Regions from separate parts of the Pseudarthrobacter sp. PvP004 genome, predicted to be linked through region 1. Evidence: riboswitches for the same ligand, from Rfam matches in the RefSeq annotation. Region 1 holds a riboswitch; each other region holds the start of a gene.

Region 1 (4,617 bases):
CGTGCCACGCGTCCTGGTCCAGGCCTGCGAGCACCTGGGTGGCGCGAGCGAGCGTTGCGGCTCCCAGCACGTTGGGGGAGCCGCCCTCGTGCCGTGCGGGGCCGGCCGCCCAGTTGACGGAGTCCAAACGGGCTTCACGGACCGCGCCGCCACCGGCCAGATGCGGAGTGCCGGCGTCGAGCCAGTCGGGACGGCCCACCACGACGCCGGCGCCGAAGGGAGCGTAGAGCTTGTGTCCGGAGAAGACAATGTAGTCGACGTCTGCTTCGGTGATATTGATCCGGCGGTGCGGAGCGAGCTGGGCGGCATCCACCACGATCCGCGCACCGTATTCGTGGGCCAGGGAAGCAAGTTCTGCGATGGGAAGAATTTCGCCGGTGACGTTGGAGGCTCCGGTCACCGCAAGCAGGCTGACACCGCCCTGGGCCAACTCTCCGCGGAGTTTGTCCAGTGTGGCGGACAGGGTGGGGGCCGCTACGACGCTGCGGTGCGGTACACCCTGCCATGGAAGCAGGTTGGCGTGGTGCTCGATATCCAGGTACAGGACCTCGCCTGCGGGCTTGCCGTCGATCTGCGGAAGGCACCCGGCCAGCAGGTTCAAGGAGTCCGTGGTGTTCCGGGTGAAGATGACAGAATCATCCGGCCGCCCACCGACGAAGTCACGGACGATGTTCCTGGAGTTCTCGTACACCGACGTGCTGATTTGGGAGGCGTAGCCTGCGCCGCGGTGGACACTCGCGTAGTAGGGAAGGACTTCGTTGAGGTACGCCGAGACGATGGTCAACGCCGGAGCCGATGCCCCGTAGTCGAGGTTTGCGTAGCGAACATGTCCGCCCTGAATCAGGGGCGCCTGCAACTCGGCGCCGGTAACAGCCGCCAGCGGCCGTGCAGCAGGGGCTGTTTCTGCTGTGGTTTCTGCGGCGAAGGACGGAATGATGTTTGAGTCGAACGTGACAGTGCTCATGGGACCTCACTCAAGAGGGACCCCCGGAGGGGATCCGCGCTTGCCGCATCCGTTCCGGACCGGCCGGGTCGTCACCCGGGGCACCCCACCGCGAATGGAGGGTTGCCGGCCAGCAAACCGGGGTTTAGCGCTGGCACTCGTGACCTGTAAAAAGGCTAGAGCACGTCCGGGGGCCCATCCAAAGCCGCTGCCGATTGTTAAGCCTTTTGTTACGCGGAAGGCAAAATGCCTGCTTCGTCGAATAAAAAACGGCGGAGACCCCCAAAAGGGGGCTGCCGCCGTCGAAAATTCCGTCGCCTACTGGTTAGACAAGGCGATGAAAAGTTTAGAGAAGGTCGTCCAGGCCGGGGTTGAGCCGCTTGAGGACCTCGGAGTGAAGGATCGAGTTGGTAGCCAGTGCATTGCCGCCGAAAGGACCGTCTTCGCCTTCCAGGGACGTGAAACGGCCGCCGGCCTCAGTGACGATGGGGACGAGTGCTGCCATGTCATAAAGGTTCAGCTCAGGCTCGCAGGCGATGTCCACTGCGCCCTCGGCCACGAGACAGTACGACCAGAAGTCACCATAGGCACGCGTGCGCCAGACGTCTTCGGTGAGGTCCAGGAACTCGTCAAGGTTGCCCCTTTCCTTCCAGCCCGAAAGGCTTGAGTAGGACATGGAGGCGTCTGCCAGGCTGGAGACGTTGGAAACTTTGAGGCGAGTGGCCGAGGCGAGGGACCGCCCCATGTAGGCACCCATGTCCTTGGCAGCCCACCAGCGTTTGCCCAACGCGGGGGCGCTCACGACGCCCACGACGGGTTCGCCTTCGTCCACGAGGGCGATCAACGTTGCCCACACCGGAACACCCCGGACGAAGTTCTTGGTTCCGTCGATGGGGTCGATGATCCAGCGGCGCGAGCCGTGGCCGCTGCTGCCGAACTCCTCGCCCAGGACCGCATCACGTGGGCGCGAGCGGGACAGCTGACCGCGGATTGCTTCCTCAGCGGCCTTGTCAGCGTCAGTGACAGGCGTGAGGTCGGGCTTGGTTTCGATCTTGAGGTCCAGCGCTTTGAAGCGATCCATGGTCTGGGCATCGACTGAGTCAGCGAGGACATGGGCAAGGCGCAGGTCATCGTTGTACGTGGAAACGGGATGGGTCATGCCACCAAACTATCCTGAATCGTTCGCCTCATTGGGGACGTGAAGCCGGTAACGATCAGTTGACGGTGCCCAGTTCCTTGGTCTCTTTCGCTTCGAGTCGTGGGTCTGCACCCAGCAAGCGGCGCAGGGAGGCCAGCCGCGCCACTCCTGATGGGCCTGCATGGCCATCGTTCACCCATGCATCAAGCCCGCAATTGGTGGCGGTGGCACCGTGCTTGCAGCCGCGGTCGCAGGTTTCCGTGCCGGGCTCAAGGTCCGGGAAGGAATGGAGGATCCGGTCCGGGTCCACATGCGCCAAGCCGAAGGAGCGTATGCCGGGAGTATCGATGATCCAGCTGCCGGACGGTGCATCGTCCAGCTTCAGCGCCAAAGCCGAGGATGACGTGTGCCGGCCACGGCCCGTCACCGCGTTGACGCCGCCAGTCGCGCGCTCTGCCCCCGTCAGTGCATTGACCATGGTGGATTTGCCTACACCTGAGTGGCCGAGCATGACGGTGACTTTGCCACCCAGATGTGAGCGGAGCTGGGAGACGGCGTCCTTGTCCAGCCGGGCTGAGAGTCCATCATCCGAGCGGGCATCGATGCCGCCGGCCTCGGAGTCAGCCGTACGGCTGATGATCACGGGAAAGTCCAAGCTCAGGTAATTGGCAAGGAGCTCCGCCGGATCCTTGACGTCCGCCTTGGTGATAAGCAGCAACGGCTCGATGCCGGCGTCGTATGCTGCAACCAAAGCACGGTCAATAAATCCGGTACGTGGTTCCGGGTTGGCCGCCGCAACAACCACAACGAGCTGATCGGCATTGGCTACAACCACTCGTTCGATGGGGTCCGTATCATCAGCGCTGCGGCGAAGGAGCGTCTTCCGCTCTTCCACCCGCACCAGGCGCGCCAGAGTGTCGGGGGACCCGGAGACGTCACCCACCAAAGCGACGAAGTCGCCAGGGACAACGGGATTGCGCCGCAGTTCACGGGCGCGGGCTGCAATCACGATGCGCTCATGTGCGGAATCTTCGCCCACAATAGCCCTGTAGCGCCCGCGGTCCACGGTGATGATCCTGCCTATCACGGCGTCGTCGTGGCTGGGGCGATCCTTGGTGCGGGGCCTGGATCCTTTTTTGCTGGGACGGATCCGGACGTCGGATTCGTCCCAGGAACGTGCGTCACGGCCCATGATCAGTTACTGGCCTCATCGGCATCGGTTGGCTGCAGCATGGCCGCCCACATCTGTGGGAATTCCGGCATGGTCTTGGACGTCGTGGCGATGTCCTCAACCTGTACGCCTTCGACGGCGAGACCAAGGATCGCGCCGGCAGTAGCCATGCGGTGGTCGGCATAGCTGTGGACCACGCCCCCGTGAAGGGTCGCCGGCCGGATCACCAAGCCATCGGCGGTCTCTTCCGCATCGCCTCCGAGGCCGTTGATCTCGGCTACAAGGGCGGCAAGCCGGTCAGTTTCGTGCCCGCGGAGGTGGGCAATGCCGGTTAACCGGGAGGTCCCGGTGGCCAACGCGCACAGCGCGGCAACAGTAGGTGCCAGCTCGCTGGTTTCGTCGAAGTCGGCTCCCTTAATTTCGGCGCCGCCAGTCACTGTCAGCGTTCCGTCCTGGAAGGTCACCTCTGCTCCTAAGGCGGTCAGGATGGTGCGCCACTGGTCGCCCACTTGTGTGGTGCCGGCAGGCCAATTGGGAATGCGGACGGTGCCACGCGTGGCCAGCGCGGCGGCGAGGAAAGGCCCTGCGTTGGAGAGGTCTTGTTCGATACGCTGGTCAAAAGCCCGGATGCGGCCAGGGGAGACCCGCCAGTGGTTGGGTACGGAATCGTCCACGACCACGCCCACGCTGCGGAGGACCTCCACGGTCATGGTGATGTGGTCCAAGCTGGGAACGGGCTTGCCCACGTGCTCCAGATGCAGGCCCTCAACGAAGCGGGCACCCACCAGCAGCAACGCGGAAACGAACTGGGACGATGCGCTGGCGTCAATCACCAGATGGCCGCCCCGGACCTCGCCGGTACCGTCCACAGCGAAGGGAAGGGACGACGGCGTCCTGCCGCCGTCCGCTGCCACCGGAACGCCGAGGGCGATCAAGGCTTCGATGATGGTTCCCATGGGTCTGTTGCGTGCGTGGGGGTCGCCGTCGAAGACTGTAACGCCGTTACGCAGTGCCGCCAACGGGGGAACGAACCGCATGACGGTTCCGGCCAGTCCGCAGTCGATTGCCGTCTCCGCGCCCGACGCAGCCGGATCCATGGGTGTAATTTCCAGGTCCGGTCCGAAGTGGCCGTCACCGGGTACTTCGGTGACGGTTGCACCCAACTGCCGGAGGGCTTGGATCATCAGTGCGGAGTCGCGGGAATGAAGGGGAGCCCTCAACCGTGAGGGACCATCCGCCAAAGCCGCCAACACCAGGAACCGGTTTGTCAGGGACTTTGAACCGGGGACCGTCACCGTTGCGTCCACGGGCCCCTTGGCATGAGGGGCCGGCCACAAGGGGAGCGTGGTGGCGGCTTTTGTTGAT
Region 2 (4,617 bases), 3.8 Mb from region 1:
CAGGCTGCTGCTCCAACCACTCGGCGATCTTCAAAGCGGACGCGGAGCTGTGGTTCACGCGCAGCCCGATGGTCTCCAAGCCCTTGGTCAACACCCAGGCGTTGAACGCGGACAGCGAAGGACCGGTGTGCCGCATAAGCTGCTTGACCGGGCCGTCGATGAATTCCTTGGTGCCCAGGATTGCGCCGCCAAGGACGCGCCCTTGGCCGTCGATGTGTTTGGTGCCGGAATAGACGATCACGTCGGCGCCCAGCTCACCGCAGCGTTGCAGCAGCGGAGTGGCAAAGACATTGTCGACCACGACAGTCGCCCCGGCGGCATGCGCCAGTTCGCTGACTGCAGCGATATCGACGATCTCCTGCATCGGGTTGGACGGCGACTCGAAGAACACCGCGGTGGTGGGTTCGGAGAGGGCTTCACGCCACTGCTCCAGATCCGGGCCGTCCACGAATACCGTCTCCACGCCCCAGCGCGGCAGGATCTCATTGAGGATCACGAAGCAGGAGCCAAACAGGGAGCGGGCGGCAACCACGCGGTCGCCGGCAGCCAGCAGGGCACCCAAAGCGGTGAAGACAGCGGACATGCCGGACGCCGTCGCAAAGCACGCTTCGGTTCCTTCAAGCAGCCGCAGCCGCTCCTGGAACGTGGCCACGGAGGGGTTGCCGTAGCGGGAGTAGACGAAGCGTTCGTCCTCACCGGTGAAGGCTCGCTCTGCGGCGGCTGCGGACTCGTAAACGAACCCGGAGTTCAGGAAAACGGGCTCGGACGTTTCCTGGAAATTGGTACGGTCAAGGCCACCGCGGACGGCTTGGGTGTCAGGGCTCCAGCCAGCGGCGTCGGGATTGAAAGTCACTTACTCGGTCCCCAAATTCGTCGGCAGGCCACGGTTCTTCCACCCGTTAACGGTGCGTTCGCCGTAGCGGTCCGGTTCGCCTTCAAAGCCCTCAAGGACGTTGTAGGCAGTGAAGCCGGCCTGGGTTGCGGCGATTGCGGCCGAGATGGAGCGCTGGCCGGAACGGCACAGGAACACCAGCTCAACGCCGTCGTCTTCGGGTGCCTGCTGCTGCAGATCCTCGATGAAACGGGAGTTGGGAATGCCGCCGGCCAAATTCCACTGGATGAACAGGGGGTCGTTCTCGGTGGCTTTGGTATCGGGGATGCCGATGTGGGCCCATTCGCCCTCGGTGCGGACGTCCACCAGGATGGCGCCCTCTTGAAGCTTGGCCCACGCGTCCTGCGGGGTCAGATCACCTGCGTAGCTCATGCGTGGCCCTCAAATGCTGCTTCGTCGTCGTAGTTTTCCAGCTGATCGACGGCGTTGGCTACCGCAGCATCCGCACTGGCGATCGCGGCAGGGAGGACAACGGCTTGGGCAACGATCACGTCGGTGCCGTTGAACGTGGCGGCCGGGCTGCCATGGAGCACGTAACCTTCTGCGAGCGAGTTGTGGATGCGCTCGCAAAAATCACGGGTATCCGGGCCTGTAATCAGGCGGTAGGAGAGTTTTTCTTCAGTGGGTTCAGGCATTGCTGGTGCTCCTCAGTCACGCTTGCAGTACGAGTTGTCGATACGCCGAGTAGTCACCTGAGGCACCCCGCCGGAGAGAGGGTTGCCGACCAGCAAGTCAGGGCTTTGCGCTGGTGCTCATTACTCAAGAAAAACGTAACATCCACGGGCATCGGGCCGCACTTGCGGGCTGTTGCGGGGCCGTCATGTTGCGTAATCGGCGGCTCATCCCTTATTCGTTTTTCAGCGCACGCACTGCCGCGCCCACCGTTGGGAAGAAGTGGTCGGGCGTAAAGCGGGCCGCTGTGCCCAAATGGATCAACTTGTCTTTCACAGGTCCCTTCAGTTCGGCGAACACCAGGTCCACGCCTTTGCTTGCCAGCCATTCATCCAAAGTGACGAGGTCGTCCAGCGCCGTAGTGTCGATCCCGGTGATGGGCTCCGCGGCGAGGATGACGTGGGTAATGGCATCTGTTGTCTCATCCGGTGCCTCGTCAAGTTGCTCCCGGACAAAGGCCGCCAGTACCTGCCCATTACCGAAGAACAGCGGCGCATCGAAGCGGAGGATGAGAAGTCCCGGGATGCGTTCACCATCGGGGTGCCGCTCAAGGTCGTGATAGCCAGGGAGCCCTTCTTCAGCACCGAGTTCTGTCCGGTACGGATCCCAGGCCCTCCGCACGAAGTCCAAAAGCGCCAACGCAATGGCCACCACGATTCCCTGCAGTACCCCAACGGTGAGGACGCCCAGGAACGCGGCCAGCATCACCACAGATTCGCTGCGGCTCAGGCTGAGGAGCCGCTTCACGCCGGCCGGGTCCGCGAGGGCAATGGCTGCGGCGATGACGACGGCGGCCAACGTTGCGGAGGGCAGGTACTCGGTCACTCCGGGAGCCAGCAGCATGAAGGCCAGCACCAGCACGGAACCCACCACGCCGGTCATCTGGGATTTGGCACCAGCATCCACGGCCACCGGGGTTCTGGAGGTACTGCCGGAGATCGGGAATCCGCCCAGCAGTCCGGTGGCCGCGTTGGCTGCCCCGAGCGCCGCCATTTCCCTGTTTCCCGAGACCTTCTTCCCTTCCTTGGCCGCCAATGTTTGGGATAGGACGCCGGTGTCCGCGAAGGCCATGAGGGCGATCCCTGCCGCAGCGGGAAGCAGCGTGAGAGCATCAGCCCAGCCGATGCCCCCGAGTGCGGGCATCGGGAGGCCCTGCGGCAGGACTCCGGTGACCTTCACGTCGTCGTTCAGGCCCCAAACCGCCGTAACAACGCAAGAGCCGACCACCGCCAGCAGGACGCCGGGTACCTTCCACTTCAGCAGCCGCGGGATCCAAATGAGGGCAAGGGAACCGCTACCCAGCAGCAGGGCGGTGACATTGACGCCACCGCCGAGCACCCCGGTGGTGACCTTCGCGAGCTTCTCCCAGATGTCGCCGTCGGCCTCTATCCCGAAGAACGCCGGTAGCTGCGACAACAGCACCAGTAACGCAATTCCGTTCAGGTATCCGAGCCGGATGGGTTTGGACAGCAGGCCGGTAATGGTTCCCAGTTTCAGGGCAGAACCGGCCAGCATGATCACCCCGATCAGCACAGCCAACAGCCCGGCCAATGCCACCGATTTTTCGCTGCTGCCAGCTGCCAGCGGCACAATGGCGGCGGCGATCATGGGGGCTAGGGCTGAGTCGGGTCCGAGGACCAGGATGCGGGAAGGCCCCACAATGGCGTAAACCAGCAACGGGACCACCGTTGCGTACAGTCCGGTGACGGGAGGAAGGCCGGCCGCCTGCGCATAGGCCATGCCGGCTGGCACCAGTAAGGCGAACAACGCAGCGCCCGCCACGATGTCATGCCGCAGCCATTCGCGCTTGTATCCCTTGAGCGCCCAGACGCCCGAAAGCCGGTCCTTGGCGGAGGTGCGGGTGGGTGAACTCATACAGCGATCATTCCCGACCCATGCTGTTTGCGGAACAAGGAGCCCGCCGTATGTGGAAAATTCGAACGCTCATGAGTCCCACCCAAATGTGACGCCCCGGGAGCATAATTGACGCAGTACGACCCCCTGTAACTTCGCATGAAATCAGGTCGCGGTGAACGGACAGAGCAGTTCTACACTCAAGCCCATGCTGCACTTTGGATGGTTTGTGGGCCACGGTTTCGGAGTCCAAGGCTGGGGCACTCCTGGTTACGGCTTGGGCTACGACTGGAAGAAACCCGCCCTGTACCAGGAAGCCGTGCGCGCTTTTGAGCGATCCGGGCTGGACCTGTTCATCATCGAGGATTCCCTCACTGTTCCGGACACGTATGGCGGTACGGCTGAGGTCTCATTGGCCCACGCGTCTTTCGCGCCCAAGCATGATCCGTTGGCGCTGGTTCCGTACCTTCTCTCCGCCACGGAGCACCTGGGGATCGTGCCCACGGTCAGCGCTTCCTTCTACCCTCCCTTCACCGCCGCCAGGCTTCTGGCCACGCTGCAGCACTTCTCGGAAGGCCAGCTTGGCTGGAACGTGGTTACCTCCGGCAGTGATCTCGCAGCGCAGAATTACGGGCTGGATCAGCAGATCGAACACGACCTCCGCTACGAGAAAGCGGAGGAATTCGTTGACGTCGTCAGGCGGCTTTGGCGCAGTTGGGAACCTGCTGCTGTGCTTGAGGATGTTGAGGCGGGAGTGTTCGCAGACCACAGCAAAGTGCACCCGATCAACCATGAGGGCGACTTCTTCAAGGTCCGGGGACCGCTGAACACGGCGCCCTTGCCGGAAGAACCCGTGCTGGTGCAGGCCGGTGCCTCTCCCCGGGGCAAGGCATTCGCAGGCGGCCATGCTGACGTGGCCATTGCCCTGGCGCGGGGCGTTGACGGGATGAAGTCCTACCGGGATTCGATCCGCGCCGAAGCCGCCAAGGCGGGGAGGAACCCCGACGACGTCAAGGTACTTTTCGTCCTGAAACCCACGGTTGTTGGTTCCAGAGCCGAGGCAGAGGAGCTGCGGGCGCAGCGGCGGGAACTCACCCAGCGAGACATCGACAGCCAGCTCAACTCAATTTCCTACCTCTCCGTCATCGACTTCAAGCAGTTCGACCTCGACGCCCCGCTTCCCGAGCTGAGCACCAACA
Region 3 (4,617 bases), 1.7 Mb from region 1:
TCGATGTCCGAATGAACCGGCCGGCAACGGCGGAAGAACAAGACGCCTTGGAGGCCGAGGCGGATCGTTACGGCCGGTTCTTGGGCATGGAGACCACGCTGGTGTGAAATAGCCGGGCTGGTTCCGGGAGACGGGCCGCGTCCAAGTGGCAGGACTAAGCTGGGATGAGACCTAGGAGGCCTGCACTGTGAACAATCTGATCTTCTGGATCATCGTCTGCTCGTGGCTGATTCCACTCGGAATCCGCATGTATAACCGCTCCCGGGCGCGTCGGATCCAGAATGACACCTTCCGCGGCCCCGGGTACCCGCCGCGGAATCTGCCGGGCCCGGGGTACCCGCCGCAGAATTACCCCGGGTACCCGTCGGAGCCGATCGTCGTACGCCCCGCGGATGAGACACCGCAGGCCGGGCCGCCGTCGAACTCTTCGTCCCCCACGCCGTTTCCCGCAACGGGAAGCTCGCAGCCGCAAGGCTACCGTGCGCGCAAGCTGGCCGAGCTGGATGCGAAGTTCAGCAACGGCGAGATCGCCATGGAGGATTACATGAAGCAGCGCGGCGACATCATGAACGGCTAGGCCACCCTGAACGTGAGCCTGGTTTAGCCGAAGAAGGCTTCGCGGAGCTGCGCCGAGAGCTGGCCGATCTCGGTGAGGAAGCCATCGTGTCCAATCGGCGCCTCAATGAGGTGGACCGATACGTCTCCCGGGAGTGCCGCGGCGAGTTCCCGCGACTGTGCCGGGAAGTAGAGCCTGTCGCTGTCCACGGCCGCCACAAAGAACTCAGCCTTGGTGCGCGACAATGCCGCTTCCAACGTGCCGCGACCACGAGTGACGTCATGGGACATCAAGGCCTCGGTAATGGCGATGTAGCTGTTGGCATCGAAACGGCGGACCAGCTTTGTCCCCTGGTGGTCCAGGTAGCTTTCCACTTGGTAGCGCCCGCGCTCCCCCAGCACAGCAGCTGTCAGCGGCGTCTCCTGGTGCTGGGCTTGCCGGCCGAAGCGGAAGTCCAACTCCAACGCTGAGCGGTACGTGATGTGGGCGATACGTCGGGCCAACGCCAAACCATGCTCAGGCGCGGTACCGCCGTAGTAGTCGCCGTGATTGAAGTTCGGGTCCTGCCGGATGGCCAGGGTTTGGGCCTGCGCGAAGGCAATCTGCTCGGCCGTGCTGTAGGCGCCCACCGAGATCACGGCGCAGCGCTCCACCCGCTCGGGGAACGTCACGGCCCACTCGAGCGCACGGGCGCCGCCCATCGACCCACCCAACACGGCGTGCCAGGAGTCGATGCCCAAAGCATCGGCAAGGCGTGACTCAGCCACCGTGCTGTCGCGCAGAGTGACCAACGGGAAACGAGAACCCCAGGGCTTGCCATCGGGTGCTGCTGATGATGGGCCGGTGCTGCCGTAACAGCCGCCCACGATGTTGATGGAGATGACGAAGAACTTGTTGGTGTCGATGGTGGCACCTGGTCCAACAAGTTGCTCCCACCAGCCTTCTTCATTCGTGGCGCCGCGGGCTACGTGTGTACTGCCCGTGAGCGCGTGCTGGACGAGTACGGCATTGGATGCGTCGGAGTTCAGCTGCCCCCAGGTCTCGTACGCAAGGACAACGTCGGGAAGGAATCCGCCGGCTTCAAGTTCCAGCGGCCCTATGCCGGCGTACTTGACGATTCCGTCTTCTTCTCCGGATTTTGGAAGGGCTGTAGCAGTAATGGTCATTCCTTTGACACCTTAACCTCGCGCTTGCCCGTCGCCTTGCGTGCGAACAGGCCAGGTCTTCACCCGGGGCACCCCACCGCGGAGGAGGGTTGCCGGCCAGCAAGCCGGGGCTGTGTGCTGGCACTCATGACCTAATACGAAGAGTCTAGGAAATACAGGGCGGTTCTGGCGAAGAATGTGACAACAGTGTGACGGTTTGGGGTGCCTCCGTTCACGAATGAGCACCCTGAACTGCCGCCCGGCGAATAATCGTCGACGCGGGCGGCAGTCGGGCTGAGACTTTGAACCGCGGCGTCAGGCGCCCTTGGCAGCCCGGAAGCCGGCTTCGAGGTCGGCGATGATGTCATCCACGTTCTCGATGCCCACGGACAACCGCACCAGGCCGGGGTTGACGCCTGCAGCCACCTGCTGCTCCACCGTCAACTGACTGTGCGTAGTGGACGCCGGGTGGATGACCAGCGAGCGGACGTCACCGATGTTGGCAACGTGCGAGTGCAGCTCCAGTCCGTCCACAAAGCGCTTGCCCGCTTCTACGCCGCCCTTGATGTTGAAGGCAACAATGGCGCCCGTGCCCTTGGGGCCGTATTTCCGGCCCCGGCTGTACCACGGGCTGGATGGCAGGCCCGCATAGGCGACCGACTCGACGTCGTCGTGGCTTTCAAGCCACTCAGCCACCTTGGTGGCGTTGGCAACGTGACGCTCCACGCGCAGGCTCAAGGTCTCCAAACCCTGGGCAATGAGGAAGGCGTTGAACGGAGACACGGCGGAGCCTAGATCGCGAAGCAACTGGACGCGGGCCTTGAGGATGTAGGAGAGGTTGGCGCCCAGGGCGCCGTCCTTGCCGAGATCCCGGGCATAGACCAGTCCGTTGTAGCTGGGGTCCGGGGTATTGAACCCAGGGAAGCGCTCAGGGTCCTTGCCGAAGTCGAAGTTGCCGGAGTCCACAATCACACCGGCGATTGCTGAACCGTGACCACCCAGGTATTTGGTGGCCGAGTGAACCACGATGTCCGCGCCCCACTCGATGGGACGAATAAGGTAGGGCGTTGACAGGGTGTTGTCGACGATCAGGGGCACACCGGCCTCGTGAGCGGTGCGGGCGATGCCCTCAATGTCCAGCACGTCCTGGCGGGGGTTGGACACAACCTCGCCGAAGAACAGCTTGGTGTTCGGCTGGACGGCGTCACGCCACTGCTCCAGATTGTCGGGGTCCTCCACGAAGGTGACCGCAATTCCGAACTTCTTCAGCGTGTGCGCCAGCAGGTTGTACGTGCCGCCGTACAGGCTGGGGCTCGCCACGATGTGGTCCCCGGCCTCAGCGATGTTCAGGATGGCGAACGTCTCCGCGGCCTGTCCGGAGCTGAGCAGAAGTGCCCCCAGGCCACCTTCAAGGCTCGCGACCCGCTGCTCCACAACATCCTGCGTCGGGTTGCCGATCCGGGTGTAGATGGGTGCAAGCTCCGCCAACGCGAAGCGGTTGGCAGCACTCTCGGCACTGGGGAACACGAAGGACGTGGTCTGGTAGATCGGAAGCGAGCGAGCTCCGGTGGCGGCGTCAGGCTCCTGGCCTGCATGGATCTGGCGGGTTTCGAAAGACCATCCTTGGGACATCGGGTTCTCCTGTTCGTAACGCATGGGTTTGGCAGGCAATGTGGTGCGGTGTGAGCTGGGGCCAGTCTAGGAACTGTCCGGAAGCTAAGACAGCTTTATGACGCCGGTGGAATCTACAGGTCTCCTAGCGTCCTTCCATGACGCTCATAGCGAAAGTTACGTACATCCCACCTTAGTTAGGCTTGACTTAGCTGAGACCCTGATCACAAAGTGCCAAGATGAAGCCATGCGCATGGATCACGTCTCTTACGCCTGTGAACGAGATGGCCTTTTGGCCACTACCGAACGAATTTCCGCGGCATTGGGAGTGGACGCTGTCCGGGGCGGAGTGCACCCGCGCTTCGGTACCCGGAACATGATCATTCCCCTTGCGGATAACAAGTACCTGGAAGTGGTGGAGGTCCTGGACCACCCCGCTTCCGACAAAGCACCCTTTGGCCAGGCCGTCCGCGCCCGTTCGGCTGCAGGGGGCGGATGGATGGGCTGGTGCGTCGCCGTTGACGACCTCGCCCCCTTCGAAGACCGCCTTGGCCGCTCCGCTGTTCCGGGCAACCGCAAGTTCCCTGACGGCCGCGAATTGGTGTGGCAGCAGATCGGAATCCTCGGCCTGATCGCCGATCCCCAGGTACCGTACCTGCTCAAGTGGGAGGGCGACCCCTCACTGCACCCGTCCAGGATCTACGAAAGCGACGTCAAGATGTCCAGCCTCACCATTGCGGGCTCGGCTGAACGCGTCACCGAGTGGTTGGGCGAGCCGGTGGAAAAGCCGCTTGAGGATGTCGCAGTCCAGTGGATGGCACCGCACGGCACCCCCGGCATCCTGGCTGTCACTTTCGAAACAGCTACCGGAGCCGTCACCATCTGACCGCTCCAACCATCCGGGCTTGTCCCGGCCCCGGTCCATCATGTCCGGGTTGAACTTCGGCCGCCATCAGCGGGTGCCAATGACGTCACCCACCGATGGCGGCCGAATATTTTTAACGCCATCAGCCGAGGCCCATTGCCTTGCCGAACAGGCTGAATCCAACAAACGCCACGATGTCCAGCAATGCGTGGGCAATCACCAAGGGCATGACCCGCTTGGTCTTTGTATAAATCCATGCGAACACCAGGCCCATGACCACATTCCCGATGAACGGCCCAAAGCCCTGGTACAGGTGGTAGCTCCCCCGCAGCACGGCACTGACCACAATGGCCACCGGCATGCTCCACCCGAACTTACCGAAGCGGTCCATGAGGTACCCCACCACGATCACTTCTTCCACGACCGCGTGGCGCATGGCC
Region 4 (4,617 bases), 2.1 Mb from region 1:
CGCCACCATTTTCGTGGTCCTCTTCGGCTGGGAGCGTTGGCTCGCCATCGCCATCGGCGGCGCAATCGTCCTGGTCTACTCCACCATCGGCGGCATGTGGTCCATCACTTTGGCCGACCAGGTCCAGTTCGTCATCAAGACGGTGGGAATCTTCTTCCTCATGCTCCCCTTCGCACTGAACGCTGCTGGTGGCCTCGACGGCATCCGCGCCCGCGTCGATGAGAGCTTCTTCGACATCGGTGGCATCGGCCTTCAGACGATCATCACCTACTTCGTCGTTTACACACTCGGCCTCCTGATCGGCCAGGACATCTGGCAGCGCGTCTTCACCGCCAAGACCCCCACGGTTGCCCGTTGGGGCGGTGCTACCGCTGGCGTCTACTGCATCCTTTACGGCTTCGCCGGTGCCCTGATCGGCATGGCTGCCAGCGTGGCCCTCTCCGGTGTGGAGATCGCTGCCAAGGATGACGTCTATGCCGAAGTGGCTACCCGCCTCCTGCCCATCGGCATCGGCGGCCTGGTACTCGCTGCAGCTGTCGCCGCCATGATGTCCACGGCTTCCGGCGCACTGATCGCTGCCGCCACCGTTGCCCGCGCCGACGTCATGCCCTTCGTTGCCAGCTGGTTCGGCAAGAAGGTGGACACGTCCGACTCCGACAACCCTGAGCACGACGTCAAGGCCAACCGCTACTGGGTCCTCGGACTGGGAATCGTAGCCATCATCATCGCCATCTCCACCAAGGACGTTGTGGCCGCTCTGACCATCGCCTACGACATCCTGGTGGGCGGCCTGCTGGTAGCCATCATCGGTGGCTTGGTGTGGAAGCGCGGAACGGGCATCGCGGCAGCATGGTCCATGGCGGCCGGTTCAGTGATAACCCTGGGCACCATGATCATCCTCGAGATCAACGCCGAAGTTCCTCTTGACGGCATCTACGCCAACGAGCCCATCTACTTCGGTTTGATCGCCTCGGCTGCGGTGTACGTAGTGGTCTCGCTGCTGAGCAAGCCCACCGATCCGGCCGTCATGAAGGCGTGGACGGACCGTGTGGCCGGCACCCGCGTGGCAGAGGAAGAGCTCACCACGCCGGCTTCCTAGGCAGGCACAAAGAAACTAACAAAGTTCGACGGCGGCGCCTCCCCTTTTCGGGGCGGCGCCGCCGTTGCGTTATGCCCCCACCCTTGGAAGGCCCGCTCTACACGCAAAGACCACCCCAAAGCGCGCAAAGCAGGCCGCACAACAAACCAGGCCCCACAACACACACCCACCCCTTGGAAGGCCCGCTCTACACGCAAAGACCACCCCAAAGCGCGCAAAGCAGGCCCCACAACGCATGCCCCCACCCTTGGAAGCCCGCTCTACACGCAAAGACCACCCCAAAGTGCGCAAAGCAGGCCGCAGAACGGGCCCCGCAACGGGTCGTCCGGGCAGCCATGGGATAGGGTGGTCCCAGCTTCAAGAGATGTGGTGCCAAGCTCCGACTGGCCACACACCAACCCCATGTTCACGGGTGGTTCGGATGAGGAAGCGGCCCGTCCCGGACCAGAGACAACCGAGCGGGCAAGAGCACTCTCCCAAGGAGCAGTCCCTTGCCGTACCAAGGCGATACCACCCCGGCAGCAAGCACCCCAAAAACACCCAGCATCCTGGAAGCACCAGGAACCCCGGCGAAAACGCCCACGGTCCCGGTGATTCCCGCCGTCGACCTCTTCCTTGGCACGGTGACCATCACGACAAAGGCCCGGACAGGGAAGTTCGCATATCCCGAGCCGCAGCTGATCGCGCAAGCATTGGCCAAAGCCATACTGCCGACGCGCTGGTGTGAGGCGTCAAGGACGCTGACGGTGACTGTTGCGGCCGTCGGGAAGCGGGCGGGCCTCCAACGTCACTTCACACTGAGCCGCGACCATCCATCCTAGATTTCCTCATCCTCGTCGCGGAATTCTTCGGTTTCGTCGAGGGGGACCACACGTTCGTCGTCCTCGGGGGCGTCCACTTCCTCAACCCAGGGCTCATCCACTTCCTGGTCTTCGGCGTAGTCGTAGGCCGGGTCGGACTCAATGGTTGTCCGCTCCGGGTAGTTGGCGTGTGATTCGGTGGTGTTCATGGTGCAACCTCCGTCTCGTGGGCCGGTTCTGCCGGGCCGATTCGGCCCGTTGACCCGAATGCAGAATCCAGTGGCGGGAGGGCCCCGTCCCTGTCCTTCCATCTGAGCACCGGCACGGGCAAGGGTCAAGGAAATTACGGTGCACCGAACATTCCAGTTGAGGAATACCAGCCAAAAATCCGCGCGGATAAGCGGTAGTGTGGGGCGTGCAATGGGGCCGCAACTACCCCACCCAGCACAGGAGACAAAGTGCAGATGCACCAGGAATCCCACAGTTCGTCGAGCCCAGCTCCGGACCCCACCCCCGGCTCAGCAGCCCCCGAATCAGCAGCCGCGCCTCCCTCGCACGCGGACATCCGCCGGTGGCGCCAGTACCTGGCCGATGAGCGTGCCGAGGCCGCCGTCTACCGGGAGCTTGCCCAGCGGCGCGACGGCGAAGAACGCCAAATCCTGCTCGCTTTGGCCGAGGCCGAAGGCAGGCACGAGGCCCATTGGCTCAAGCTCCTTGGCGAGCACGCCGGAATGCCCAAGGCAGCGTCCAGCCGCAGCCGGTTCCTGGGCTTCCTGGCCCGTAACTTCGGCTCCGTGTTTGTGCTCGCCCTTGCGCAGCGCGCTGAAGGCCGCTCCCCGTACGGAACCGAACCTGCCGCGACGCCTGCCATGGTGGCAGATGAACAAATCCACGAAGAAGTAGTCCGGGGCCTTGCCACGCGTGGTCGCAACAGGCTCTCCGGAACGTTCCGCGCCGCCGTTTTTGGCGCCAACGACGGCCTGGTCAGCAACCTTTCCCTGGTCATGGGCATGGCCGCAACCGGAGTGCCCAGCCCCGTGGTGCTCATGAGTGGCGTGGCGGGTCTCCTGGCCGGTGCGCTGTCCATGGGTGCGGGCGAATACGTCTCAGTCCGCTCACAGCGGGAACTCCTTAATGCCACTTTGCCCACGCAGGCCACTCTGACCGCGGCGCCGTCGTTGGACATCGAGCACAACGAACTGGTCCTGGTGTACTTGGCCCGGGGCATGACGCGCGAAGCCGCGGAGCACCGCGCTGCCGAGCGCATGGGACTGTTCAGCTGCGACTGCGACCCAAGCCTCTCCTTGCAGCCGGAGAAGCCACCCATTGACGACCACGAGTCCGTGGGTTCAGCATGGGGCGCTGCGATGTCCAGCTTCTGCTTCTTCGCCTCGGGCGCCATCGTGCCCATCCTCCCGTTCATTTTCGGCATGACGGGCATCGCCGCCTTGCTGGTGGCCGGCGTTCTGGTGGGCATCGCGCTCCTGGCGACTGGCGCCGTCGTCGGGTTGTTGTCCGGAACCTCGCCGCTGAGCCGCGGGCTGCGGCAGCTTGCCATTGGCCTGGGAGCGGCGGCGGCCACGTACGGGCTGGGTCTGGCGTTCGGCGCGGCTATCGTCTAAGTTTGGACGGCTCGGTCCGGAGACCGTAATGTTGGTTCGTCCTCCGCGCTGCCCCGCGTGACCAGGGCATCAGGAATGGAGAACCGTGGACCCGGAGCGGGAAGCAACGCGTGCGCCCAGGCACCGACGCACTAGAACAGCCGTGCGTATTCTCCGCGGCGTCCTCATGGCCGTCATTGCCGCCGTCGTCGCCGTGCTGGTGAGCGGATTCCTTCAGGGCGACCCTCGCATCACCGCGCTGTTCCCGGGCGTCAGCGTTCCGGGTTCACCGCAGGACGGGCCGGGCGAAGCGGAACCGGCACGCGCCCCTGACGCACCGCCGCCCGGACGTGAGGAAGCGGACGCCCCGCTGGCCTCCCCTTCGGCGCCGGGAACCACCAACGATTCGTACAAGTTTTTGGCCACCAACGACGACGGCACTCCGGTGGGCTATTCGCCCTGCCGTCCGCTTCATTACGTCGTGAACAACGCGTCCGCACCTGCCGGCTCCGATGACCTGCTGGCCACCGCTTTGGCGAATATATCCGCTGCGTCCGGCATCCAGTTCGTCAACGATGGCACCACGGACGAGGTGCCGGTAGACCGGCGCGAACCCTACCAGCCGTCCAAATACGGTGACCGGTGGGCTCCCTTGCTGATTTCGTGGACCACACCCGTGGAGGCACCGGCCCTGGCCGAGAACGTCATCGGGACCGGAGGCAGCACCATGTACTCCCTCAACAAGGGCCCCAAAAGCTACATCACCGGGAGCTTGGAGCTGGACACTCCGCAGGTAACGGAACTGCTGGCCAGTCCCGGCGGGGCCGACTACGTCCTGGCAGTCATGCAACACGAGTTAGGCCATGTGATGGGCTTGGACCACGTGGATGATCCGATCCAACTCATGTACCCGGAGATCGGCGCACCCGACGGACTCGCGGCGGGCGACCTGAACGGCCTGTACCTTCTTGCCTCGGCGCCCTGCCGCAAGGACATCTAAGCGCCTTCGCACTCCAAGCACTCGCGGCATGGACTCCCGGCGGGGTGGGACTTATGCTGGCGAATACGGCCGACGGCGGCGCCCCACCTTCCGTCGCGGCCTCCACGTCAGGGGGTT

Evidence for each region. Region 1 has a riboswitch for S-adenosylmethionine ahead of J3A64_RS03480 (aminotransferase class V-fold PLP-dependent enzyme). Riboswitches for the same ligand answer to the same signal wherever they lie in the genome.
Region 2: linked by a shared signal. The riboswitch ahead of J3A64_RS21025 (DUF1737 domain-containing protein) and the one ahead of J3A64_RS03480 (aminotransferase class V-fold PLP-dependent enzyme) in region 1 are both predicted to bind S-adenosylmethionine.
Region 3: linked by a shared signal. The riboswitch ahead of J3A64_RS11015 (homoserine O-acetyltransferase) and the one ahead of J3A64_RS03480 (aminotransferase class V-fold PLP-dependent enzyme) in region 1 are both predicted to bind S-adenosylmethionine.
Region 4: linked by a shared signal. The riboswitch ahead of J3A64_RS12970 (hypothetical protein) and the one ahead of J3A64_RS03480 (aminotransferase class V-fold PLP-dependent enzyme) in region 1 are both predicted to bind S-adenosylmethionine.

Annotation. Positions count from the first base shown of each region.
Region 1 covers NZ_JAGINL010000001.1:770,570-775,186, forward strand. Annotated here, with positions in the region: gene J3A64_RS03480 (aminotransferase class V-fold PLP-dependent enzyme) at 1-964, opposite strand, end outside; SAM riboswitch class IV at 996-1,109, opposite strand; gene hisN (histidinol-phosphatase) at 1,290-2,102, opposite strand; gene J3A64_RS03490 (ribosome small subunit-dependent GTPase A) at 2,158-3,273, opposite strand; gene aroA (3-phosphoshikimate 1-carboxyvinyltransferase) at 3,276-4,617, opposite strand, start outside.
Region 2 covers NZ_JAGINL010000001.1:4,602,744-4,607,360, forward strand. Annotated here, with positions in the region: gene J3A64_RS21015 (O-succinylhomoserine sulfhydrylase) at 1-853, opposite strand, end outside; gene J3A64_RS21020 (rhodanese-like domain-containing protein) at 854-1,264, opposite strand; gene J3A64_RS21025 (DUF1737 domain-containing protein) at 1,261-1,527, opposite strand; SAM riboswitch class IV at 1,541-1,652, opposite strand; gene J3A64_RS21030 (SulP family inorganic anion transporter) at 1,739-3,439, opposite strand; gene J3A64_RS21035 (NtaA/DmoA family FMN-dependent monooxygenase) at 3,594-4,617, shown strand, end outside.
Region 3 covers NZ_JAGINL010000001.1:2,434,930-2,439,546, forward strand. Annotated here, with positions in the region: gene J3A64_RS11005 (winged helix DNA-binding domain-containing protein) at 1-107, shown strand, start outside; gene J3A64_RS11010 (hypothetical protein) at 188-577, shown strand; gene J3A64_RS11015 (homoserine O-acetyltransferase) at 601-1,722, opposite strand; SAM riboswitch class IV at 1,738-1,854, opposite strand; gene J3A64_RS11020 (bifunctional o-acetylhomoserine/o-acetylserine sulfhydrylase) at 2,017-3,357, opposite strand; gene J3A64_RS11025 (VOC family protein) at 3,560-4,198, shown strand; gene J3A64_RS11030 (CPBP family intramembrane glutamic endopeptidase) at 4,320-4,617, opposite strand, start outside.
Region 4 covers NZ_JAGINL010000001.1:2,897,346-2,901,962, forward strand. Annotated here, with positions in the region: gene J3A64_RS12965 (sodium:solute symporter) at 1-1,099, shown strand, start outside; SAM riboswitch class IV at 1,455-1,574, shown strand; gene J3A64_RS12970 (hypothetical protein) at 1,591-1,920, shown strand; gene J3A64_RS12975 (hypothetical protein) at 1,917-2,108, opposite strand; gene J3A64_RS12980 (VIT1/CCC1 transporter family protein) at 2,364-3,521, shown strand; gene J3A64_RS12985 (matrixin family metalloprotease) at 3,664-4,500, shown strand; gene J3A64_RS12990 (matrixin family metalloprotease) at 4,554-4,617, shown strand, end outside.